DNA from 2 places in the Marispirochaeta aestuarii genome. Region 1 is predicted to be linked to the other one. Evidence: riboswitches for the same ligand, from Rfam matches in the RefSeq annotation. Region 1 holds a riboswitch; the other holds the start of a gene.
What was found. A riboswitch is a leader RNA that binds a small molecule or an ion and turns the genes downstream of it on or off. The one in region 1 is predicted to bind thiamine pyrophosphate.

Region 1 (4,283 bases):
CATAGCACGGATAAGATAAAAAGGAGTGTAACAGCGGCGATGTTCAGATTGCGCATCCCCCGGAAACCCGCAGCTGTCCATACAAGGAGCAGCAGGCCGGTAATCAGCCGTGCCCGGGGCAGACTAATCTGCAGACCCGTCGCTGCTGCGGCAGCTTTCAGGCCTTCAGCCCCTGCCAGAATCATGACTGCGGTCCAGCCCAGGAGTTGAAGGGCGTTGATCAGGGCGAAAATCCGCACCCCGGCATTACCCAGGCTTGAGTCCGCGATTGCTATGGCGTCCTTGTCCTCCTTCCAGGAGATCCAGCCGACAGCATAGAAGGCGACAGCTCCTATCAGGTGCCCCGCGAGTATCGCGAGGACGGCAGACCCGGTACTCATGGAGCTGTACAGTGTGCCGGTAATAATCTCCGCCAGGGAAACGGCTGCACCGAACCAGAGGATACCCAGGTGCAGGGAGGAGAGGGAAACCGGGGAGGACGTTCGTACCTCGGAGTGAAGGGTGGATTCAGTTGTCATTATGCAAGCTCCTCTCCGCCGTAGAGGCTGTAAAAATGGTGGATCGGGCCGCAGCCGCCGCCCAGCGGAATGCCGTGGGCTATTCCTTCGCTGATGTAGGACTTCGCCCGGCGTACTGCATCATCAAGGGATAATCCTCCGGCAAGCAGGGCGGCCAGGGTGCTGGAGAGGGAGCAGCCGGTACCATGGGTATGCAGGGCTTCCAGGCGGGGAGCGGTGTAGACTCTGCTTCCCCCGGCGTCGATAAGGATGTCCGCGGAGCTCTCCGGATTCTGGGAGTGTCCGCCTTTTATCAGGACCGCTCCGACGCCGGTTTCGAGAATACGGCGTCCGGCTTTTTCCATCAGCGCCCCGTCGGCGTTTTGAAGCTCCATTCCAGAAAGGGTCTCCGCCTCGGGTATGTTGGGGGTAAGCAGATCCGCCAGGGGAAGCAACTCCCGTATAAGGCTCTCCTCGGCTTCCGGAGCAAGCAGTCTGTGTCCCGACTTGGCCACCATGACCGGGTCCAGGACAAGGACCGGCGGTTTCCACCTGGCAAGGGCCCGGGCAACGGCGGAAATAATCTTTCCGTCCGCAAGCATCCCGATTTTTACCGCATCTACCCGGATGTCCGAGAAGACCGCCTCGATCTGGGCGGAAACAATTTCAGGGTCAAGAACCCTGATGGCTGTGACTCCCCGGGTGTTCTGGGCGGTAACGGCGGTTATGACCGTCATCCCGTAGACGCCGTTGGCGGCAAAGGCCTTCAGGTCGGCCTGGATGCCCGCGCCTCCCGAGGAGTCGCTTCCTGCAATTGAGAGAACGTTGTACATAGGATCTCCTTTCCGATACCTGTACACGACCTGGGTCTTCAGGATCGGACAGTGGTTTTGAGATCCGGTTGGGTAGGTATGTATGATTGGATGATGGAAGAATCAACCTCACGCTTTCCTACGCCGGCATTATCCGGATCAGGTTCGTGGGTCGGGGACTTTGCGGGCCCCCCTCTCAGCCGGCCAATTCCGGCACCCCAAGGTGTATGAAAATAAAATAACCGGAAGGGGGTGCAGTGTCAATGCTTGTATTTATGTCTGACTTCCGGTTATGGTAGCTCCCATGTGTGTACTTTCCTATGAGCTGAATCCCTTCGGCGGGGCTGTAATCGATCCTGTCTCCCTGCCTGACAACCCCGGGGTGTTTACCCGTACGCTTGACGCAGTTATAAAAGAGTTGAACAGCCGGAACATAAAGGTGGTCTGGCTTACGCTGCCCCTTCCCCTGGCATCTCTTGTGCCTGTCGCTGCCCAGAGGGGCTTTGTCTATCATCACGCGGAGCCTGAGTATCTTCACATGACCCTGACCCTGATACCGGGCTCTATTATCCCGCCCTATGCCACCCACTATATCGGGGCCGGCGGTGTGGTTCTGGACGGAGATAATCGTCTTCTGGTGGTCTCCGAGCGCTATCACCTCAGATCGAAACGGCATTACAAGCTCCCCGGCGGCGCCCTGGAGCAGGGTGAGCACATCGCCGAAGCAGTGGTCAGGGAGGTCCTTGAGGAAACGGGCATACGGACTGAATTCCTCTATACCGCGTGCTTTCGCCACTGGCACGGTTACCGCTACGACAAGTCGGATATCTATTTTGTCTGCCGTCTGAAAGCCCTCTCTTTCGAGATTATTCCGGACAGCAGGGAGATTTTCGAGTGTCTCTGGATGCCCGTGGAGGAGTTTCTGAACAGTCCTGATACCCATGCTTTTAACAGACGTATTGTCCGTGCCGCCATGACGGGGAAGGGGCTTTTCCGGGAAGAGATAGAGGGTTACGGTACTTCCGAAACCCATGAGATGATGTTTTGCTGATTGCCCGGGGGTGAACGCGGTCTTTCGTATCAGAAGCTTATCCGGAGCTCAGCGTATATCCGGTTTCCTGCCATATCCACGGAACCTGTTCCGGTCCCGAGAATTGACAGGTCAATAAGCCCCTGAAACTCCCCGCTGCCGTAATACATAATCGATCCCAGGGAGAATCTGCTGTTTGCCGTAAGCTCCCAGCTGTATTCGGAAAAAACCGCCCCTGAGAGGTCCCCTGTGTTCAGTACTGAACCGCAGGATACAAGATGATAGTCAAAAAAGCGTTTTTCCAGGTAGCCGAAGAGGTAATGCCTCCCCATGACTTTCCTGGTTCCCTCCAGTACCGGCAGCACCTCATACCCGCTTTCGCGGCTGCTGCCTGTGCCCTGGAAAAAATACTCTCCCCGGACTTCCACTCCCTGCAGCACGGACGGCAGGGCATGGAAACCCGCCGCAAATTCCAGATTATCCTTAAAATCCCAGGAACCATCAGCAGGATCCCCCGAAGGATCGCTGATGCAGAGGGCTGCTTCCCAGTAGAGATTTATTCCGGCGATAGTGCCGACACCGTCGGAGCTGAGCCAGAGGGGGCGTTCGTAGCCTGAGGTCCGGGTATCATACAGAATCTCCCGAAGGATTCCCAGAGAAAGGTCGAAGGGACCGGCAAAACCTCTGATCCGTGTTCCCCAGGGGATATTTGCGGCATTATGCGCAATCATATCCGGGTCAGCCTTTCTTCCCCGGTCCTCCGCCGCCAGGTATGTCGAAAGTGTAACTCCATTCTTCAGGTAGATGGAAGAGCTGATCCCCGTTATACCCGGAGTTTCTTCGTCCCCCCCGGGATTCAGGGAATCCGCAGGATTTACCCGTGCGCTGGGATTAAACACATAGGCTGTTCCCCAGGCCAGGGGAATCTTTCCAGCCTGGAGGTCAAAGTTCCCCAGGTCAAGGAGTCCCCAGGCATGCTCGACCTGCAGCTCCCCGGTATCCGAGGCTTCCCAGCCGCTGAGGCTGTCAAGGCCAAGACGTCCGGCGCTGAAATCCGGACTATCCGTTCCATGAAGCGTTGTCCACTCCGTCTCAAGATGGAAGCGCAGTCTCTCCTCCGGTTCCCAGTCTCCTTTTAAACGGAGCCTGGTATAGGCCCCCGGCTTCCACGTGTCGGCGGAATCGTCGTCGGTATAACTGGTCAGGCCTGTTCCGCTTTCCAGGTAACCGTAGATCTCGGGGGAAGAGGGATCCCCCCAGCCCGAAAAGGCGAGGGCAATCAGGAGCACACACAGGAGTCCGCAGGTCTTTCTGCAGCATCTCATCCGATTCTCCCCTGTCAGCGGTAGAAACGGGTGGGATTGAAAAGCTTTTCATCAACAGCTCTGTCGAAACGTGCTTCAAGGATCAGGACCCTCGTCCTGCGTTCCCTCTCGAGGTTGATCATCTCCATGCTGCCGGCGATTTCCCTGCCCCCCATGACTGTATAGTCCCTGAAAAACAGGTCCTTAAGGTGACCTTCTTTTTCCGTGTGAAATTCCATCTTCAGTATCCTGTAGCTCCCTTTCTCGATCTCGAACACAACCCGGGTATAGGCGGAATCGTCCTGAACAGGGATGCCTTCTATTATGTACATTGATCCCGACTCATCCACCAGGCGTGTACGGTAGTCCTCTTCCAGGGTTCCGCCCCCCAGATCCTCATAGGAAAAGTCGCCGCCTACTCCCTGTACGGACTGTTTTTTCGATTCTCCGACTATCTTGCGTACCCGTCCGGTGGATGGAAAATGTACCCAGCGATCGTCACCCCTGGAGAGGATTTTCATTCCCTTGATGGTCCGGGGTTCCTCGAACACCATGAAGGTCTCGTCATTTCCCCTGCTGACACTGGAGATCCTGAACTCCCGAAGACCTGAATCGCTCGCCATGCTCGGGTATACCCTCA
Region 2 (4,283 bases), on a different contig from region 1:
GGCCGGGGCCATGAGATTCTTCCCCTTCAGGGCAAAGTGGACCAGGGCGAGATTGCTGGACCGGGCTGTCATGCGGTGATCAGCGCTATACCAGGAGGAATCCTCCCCGATTCGGGCGTACAACGGAAGATTCGCCAGGGAGGGATTGGAGAAGGGATGAGCCACGGTGAGTACCCAGCCGTTCCCGTCCAGAAGCACCCCGGCAATTCCGGGATCTTCCTGTTCAGGTTTTTCCGGAACGTCGAAGATAATGAAAACCCTGCGCACACCCTTGAGACGGGGGGCGGTGCCGGGCTGATGATGATTGGCCTCTATGCCGGTTTCAGCAGCCTCTGCATCAGATACGACACTGAACCCGATGAAAAAAAGCCCATTCAGCGTATGCAGCGCTTCAATGGGAACCTCGTAATGCTCAACAGGCAGGGGTGAAACCGGATTCAGATCCTTATCGGTAGAGGCTATGCTGTTCCACTGGAGCAGATTAGTTCTGTACTCTTCCAGGGCATCAGGAGAAATAGTTGTTTCCCTTATCGGAAAATGCCGGCAGGAGATAACCATCAGCATCAGAATGGAAACATACAGCGGTCTGTACCTATTTATACGGGATTTACTATTCAGATTATTCATTTTTCATGAATTTAACACCTCCCGGGCCGGCATTCAAGCCGGTTTCCCATTCCTTCCCGGGTATTCACGGGTGCAGGGATAGTCCCCTCGTTCTTGAACAGCAGGATCATGCTATAATCGACCCATGCGGATTTCATCCCTTTTTTCCGGCGGTTTGATAAGCAACTACAACTGTTCCGCCGCCTGCAGGCACTGTCTCTACAGATCATCCCCCCGCCGGGATGCCTCCTATATCGACCCTGAATTCGCGCGCAGTCTGTTGCATAGAGCACGGTCTCTCGGCTGCAGGGGCATGCATATCGGCGGGGGAGAACCCTTCCTTCGATTCAGGGATTTGCTGGATACCGTCGGGGTTTTCCGGGATGCGGGTATGCGGCTTGATTATCTGGAAACCAACGCTTCCTGGTTTACCGATAAAGCTTCGGCGATCGAGAAGCTTTCCCGCCTGGCTGCGGCGGGCTGCGATACCGTCATGGTATCGATTTGTCCCTTTCACATTGAGTTCATCCCTCTGTATAAGCCCGAAGGTGTGATTGAGGCCTGTAAGTCTGCGGGGATGAACTTCTTCATCTGGCAGGAACAGTATTACCGGGAGCTTTCCTCCCTGGACCATGGAAGGACGCATACCAGGGAGGAACTGGAAGCTGCATTCGGACCTGATTACCTGCTGAGAGCGGCGGGGCGTTTCGGATTGACCATGAACGGCAGGGCCCTGGAAAGTTTCAAGCCCTTTTTTCGGCACTCCTCGGCGGAAGAAATTTGCGCTGCAAATCCCGGTGCATGCACCGAAGCGGGTGAGACCTCCCACTTCCATATGGACCTCTACGGGAATTACATCCCTCCCGGATGCGTTGGATTCACCATTGATCATGAAGATCTGGGAAGCGAGCTCGATCCGGAGCGCTATCCGCTGTTTCTGATGATGCTCAGCGAAGGCATATCCGCGCTGTATGAACAGGCTCGTCGGGATTCGGGTTTTATCCCGGACCCGGAAGGGTATATCTCCAAATGCGACCTGTGTCAGGAAATACGTACCTGGATGTCAAAAATGACGTTTTCAGGGGAACTGGGTCCCGCAGAGTTCTACAGCCCGGCGCACTGAGCTTGACTTTTCCGGGCTTTAGTGTAATCTTCAGTTATAGTCAAAGGGAGCTGTGAGTTACGGCTGAGAGGGAATGGTTCGATTCCGACCTTCTGACCTGATCCGGATAATACCGGCGAAGGGATTGACGGTTCGTCACTGTTAACCGCTGTTTGTCACAGACTTCAATCGGCATATTAATGCTGACGGAAGTCTTTTTTATCGCCTCCCTTTGAATAAGAACATCCGGGAGGTGTCTATGCCCGCCATGCATCTGAGTCTTCAAATACTGCCACGAGTCCCCGACGAACGGCTTTATCCAACGGTGGATAAAGTAATAGAGATGATCCGTGCCTCGGGCCTTCCCCATATTATAGGTCCCATGGAGACGACCATCGAGGGGGAGATGGACCAGCTTTTCGATCTGGTCAAAGAGGCTCATCGTATCTGCCTCGCCGAAGGGGCCAGCCGGGTCGGCGCTGTCATCAAGACGGACATGAAACCCGGGGGGCTGAGTTTCAATGAGAAGATCGGCAAGTATCGTGACCAATAGAATCAGGGACCGGCTGCCCTCAATGGCAGCGGGCCTGCTTTTTATTCTGCTGTGGGAAGCCTTCTGCAGACTGCTGGGGCTGGCGGAATACATTCTGCCTGCGCCCTCGGCGATTACTGCAGCCCTGGTCCGGCAGTTTGATCTTATGCTGCCCCACATCGGGGTAACCCTTTTTACAGCCATGAGCGGATTTATCCTTTCTCTGCTGGTGGCGGCCTTCTTTTCCCTTATCATGGACCTCTTCCCGGTCCTGCGAAGGGCTCTGTATCCCTATATTGTGGTTTCCCAGACGGTACCGATCATTTTTATCTATCCTCTTTTTCTGATCTGGTTCGGCTTTGGCCTCACCGCCAAGGTTGTGGTGGTTGTTCTTGTCTGTTTTTTTCCGGTGGCCGTAAGTCTTATAGACGGACTGCAGAATACCGATCCCGACCTTATCGATCTGTTCCGGGGAATGAGGGCAAAACCCCTGCAGATATTTCTGCAGGTGAGGCTCCCGGGAGCTCTGCCGAACCTCTTTTCCGGGCTGCGGATTGCAGCTACCTACAGCGTGATGGGAGCTGTTATCGGAGAATGGCTTGGCGCCCAGACGGGCATGGGGGTCTATATGATGCGTTCATATAAAACCTTCAACACCCCCCGGGTCTTCGCCGCCATTCTCGTCGTCGTCATAGTCAGCCTCATGGTGTTTGCCGCCGTGTCGCTGGCAGAGCGTTTTTTTCTTTCCTGGAAGTATGCAAACCTGAGGAGTAAATCATGAAACGAACACTTGTTGTTTTATTTGTTGCTGTATCGACCCTGGCGGCCTTTGCCGGAGGAGGCGGAGAATCGTCGGAAAAACCCGAAGCGGTAACGGTGGTCCTGGACTGGACCATCAATACAAACCATACCGGCCTGTATGTCGCCCGGGATCTGGGCTTCTTTGAGGAGGAGGGCCTGGATGTCTCCATCGAGTTCCCCCCCGAGACCGGGGCCGCCGGACTCGTTCTGTCGGGGAAGGCCGAGTTCGCCGTGAGTTACCAGGAGGAGGTTACCTACGCCCGGGCCGCGGGTAACGCACTTAAGGCTGTGGCTGCGGTTATCCAGCACAACACCTCCGGATTCGCCTCCCGCAGCGCCGAGGATATCCGCCGTCCCAGGGATTTCGAGGGCAAGGCCTACGGCGGCTGGGGATCACCCATCGAGGAAGCCATGGTCAGGGCCCTGGTGGAAGGAGACGGCGGGGATTTTTCAAAGGTAAAGATCGTTCCCATAGGATCGATGGACTTTTTCGCCGCCACTGCGGGGGACATTGATTTTGTCTGGATTTTCCGTGGCTGGGACGGCATTGCCGCGGAGCTTAAAGGGATCGATATCAACTATATTCCCCTGGCCACCGAGGCGGTACTGGATTACTACACCCCCGTCCTCATTGCCCGGGACGGCCTGCTCCAGGAAAATCCCGAGCTGGTTCGCGCCTTTATATCAGGAGCAGCCCGGGGGTACCGCTATGCCGTCGAAAACCCGGAAGAGGCTGCGGATATCCTCCTCGAAGCAGCACCGGAACTGGATCGCGAACTGGTTGTGGCGAGCCAGCGTTACCTGGCCGGGGAGTACACGGCCGGGGCGCCCTGCTGGGGAGAGATGAAGCTGGAAGTCTGGGAGCGTTATGCCGAATGGCTTAAGGAGAATGGTCTTCTGGAAGGCGAATTTGTTCCGGAGGCGGCCTTTACCAATGAATTCCTCCCCCGTTAAGCACCAGTCCTCTCTGGGCACAGAATCCATAATCCGTCTCTCGGAGGTGGTGAAAGGCTTTGCCGGTCTTGATGTAATCGACGGGATTTCCCTCTCCCTGAAACGGGGAGAGGTCCTGGCCCTTCTCGGGCCCTCCGGCTGCGGGAAGAGCACCCTGATGCATCTGGTCGCCGGACTGGATCATCCCGATTCCGGAGAGATCGTCATCGGTGGGGAGCTGGTGAACGGCGAAACCGGACGGGTAGGCTACATGCACCAGAAGGATCTGCTCCTTCCATGGAAGCGTGT

Region 2: linked by a shared signal. The riboswitch ahead of B4O97_RS10075 (thiamine-binding protein) and the one ahead of thiD (bifunctional hydroxymethylpyrimidine kinase/phosphomethylpyrimidine kinase) in region 1 are both predicted to bind thiamine pyrophosphate.

What each region holds. Positions count from the first base shown of each region.
Region 1 is NZ_MWQY01000019.1:17,693-21,975, reverse strand. Features, by position in the region: gene B4O97_RS15340 (SLC5/6 family protein) at 1-518, opposite strand, end outside; gene thiD (bifunctional hydroxymethylpyrimidine kinase/phosphomethylpyrimidine kinase) at 518-1,330, opposite strand; TPP riboswitch at 1,428-1,540, opposite strand; gene B4O97_RS15330 (NUDIX domain-containing protein) at 1,614-2,360, shown strand; gene B4O97_RS15325 (hypothetical protein) at 2,390-3,664, opposite strand; gene B4O97_RS15320 (outer membrane lipoprotein-sorting protein) at 3,679-4,283, opposite strand, start outside.
Region 2 is NZ_MWQY01000010.1:53,513-57,795, reverse strand. Features, by position in the region: gene B4O97_RS10085 (serine protease family protein) at 1-627, opposite strand, end outside; gene B4O97_RS10080 (radical SAM protein) at 752-1,729, shown strand; TPP riboswitch at 1,763-1,871, shown strand; gene B4O97_RS10075 (thiamine-binding protein) at 1,968-2,261, shown strand; gene B4O97_RS10070 (ABC transporter permease) at 2,230-3,021, shown strand; gene B4O97_RS10065 (ABC transporter substrate-binding protein) at 3,018-3,995, shown strand; gene B4O97_RS10060 (ABC transporter ATP-binding protein) at 3,976-4,283, shown strand, end outside.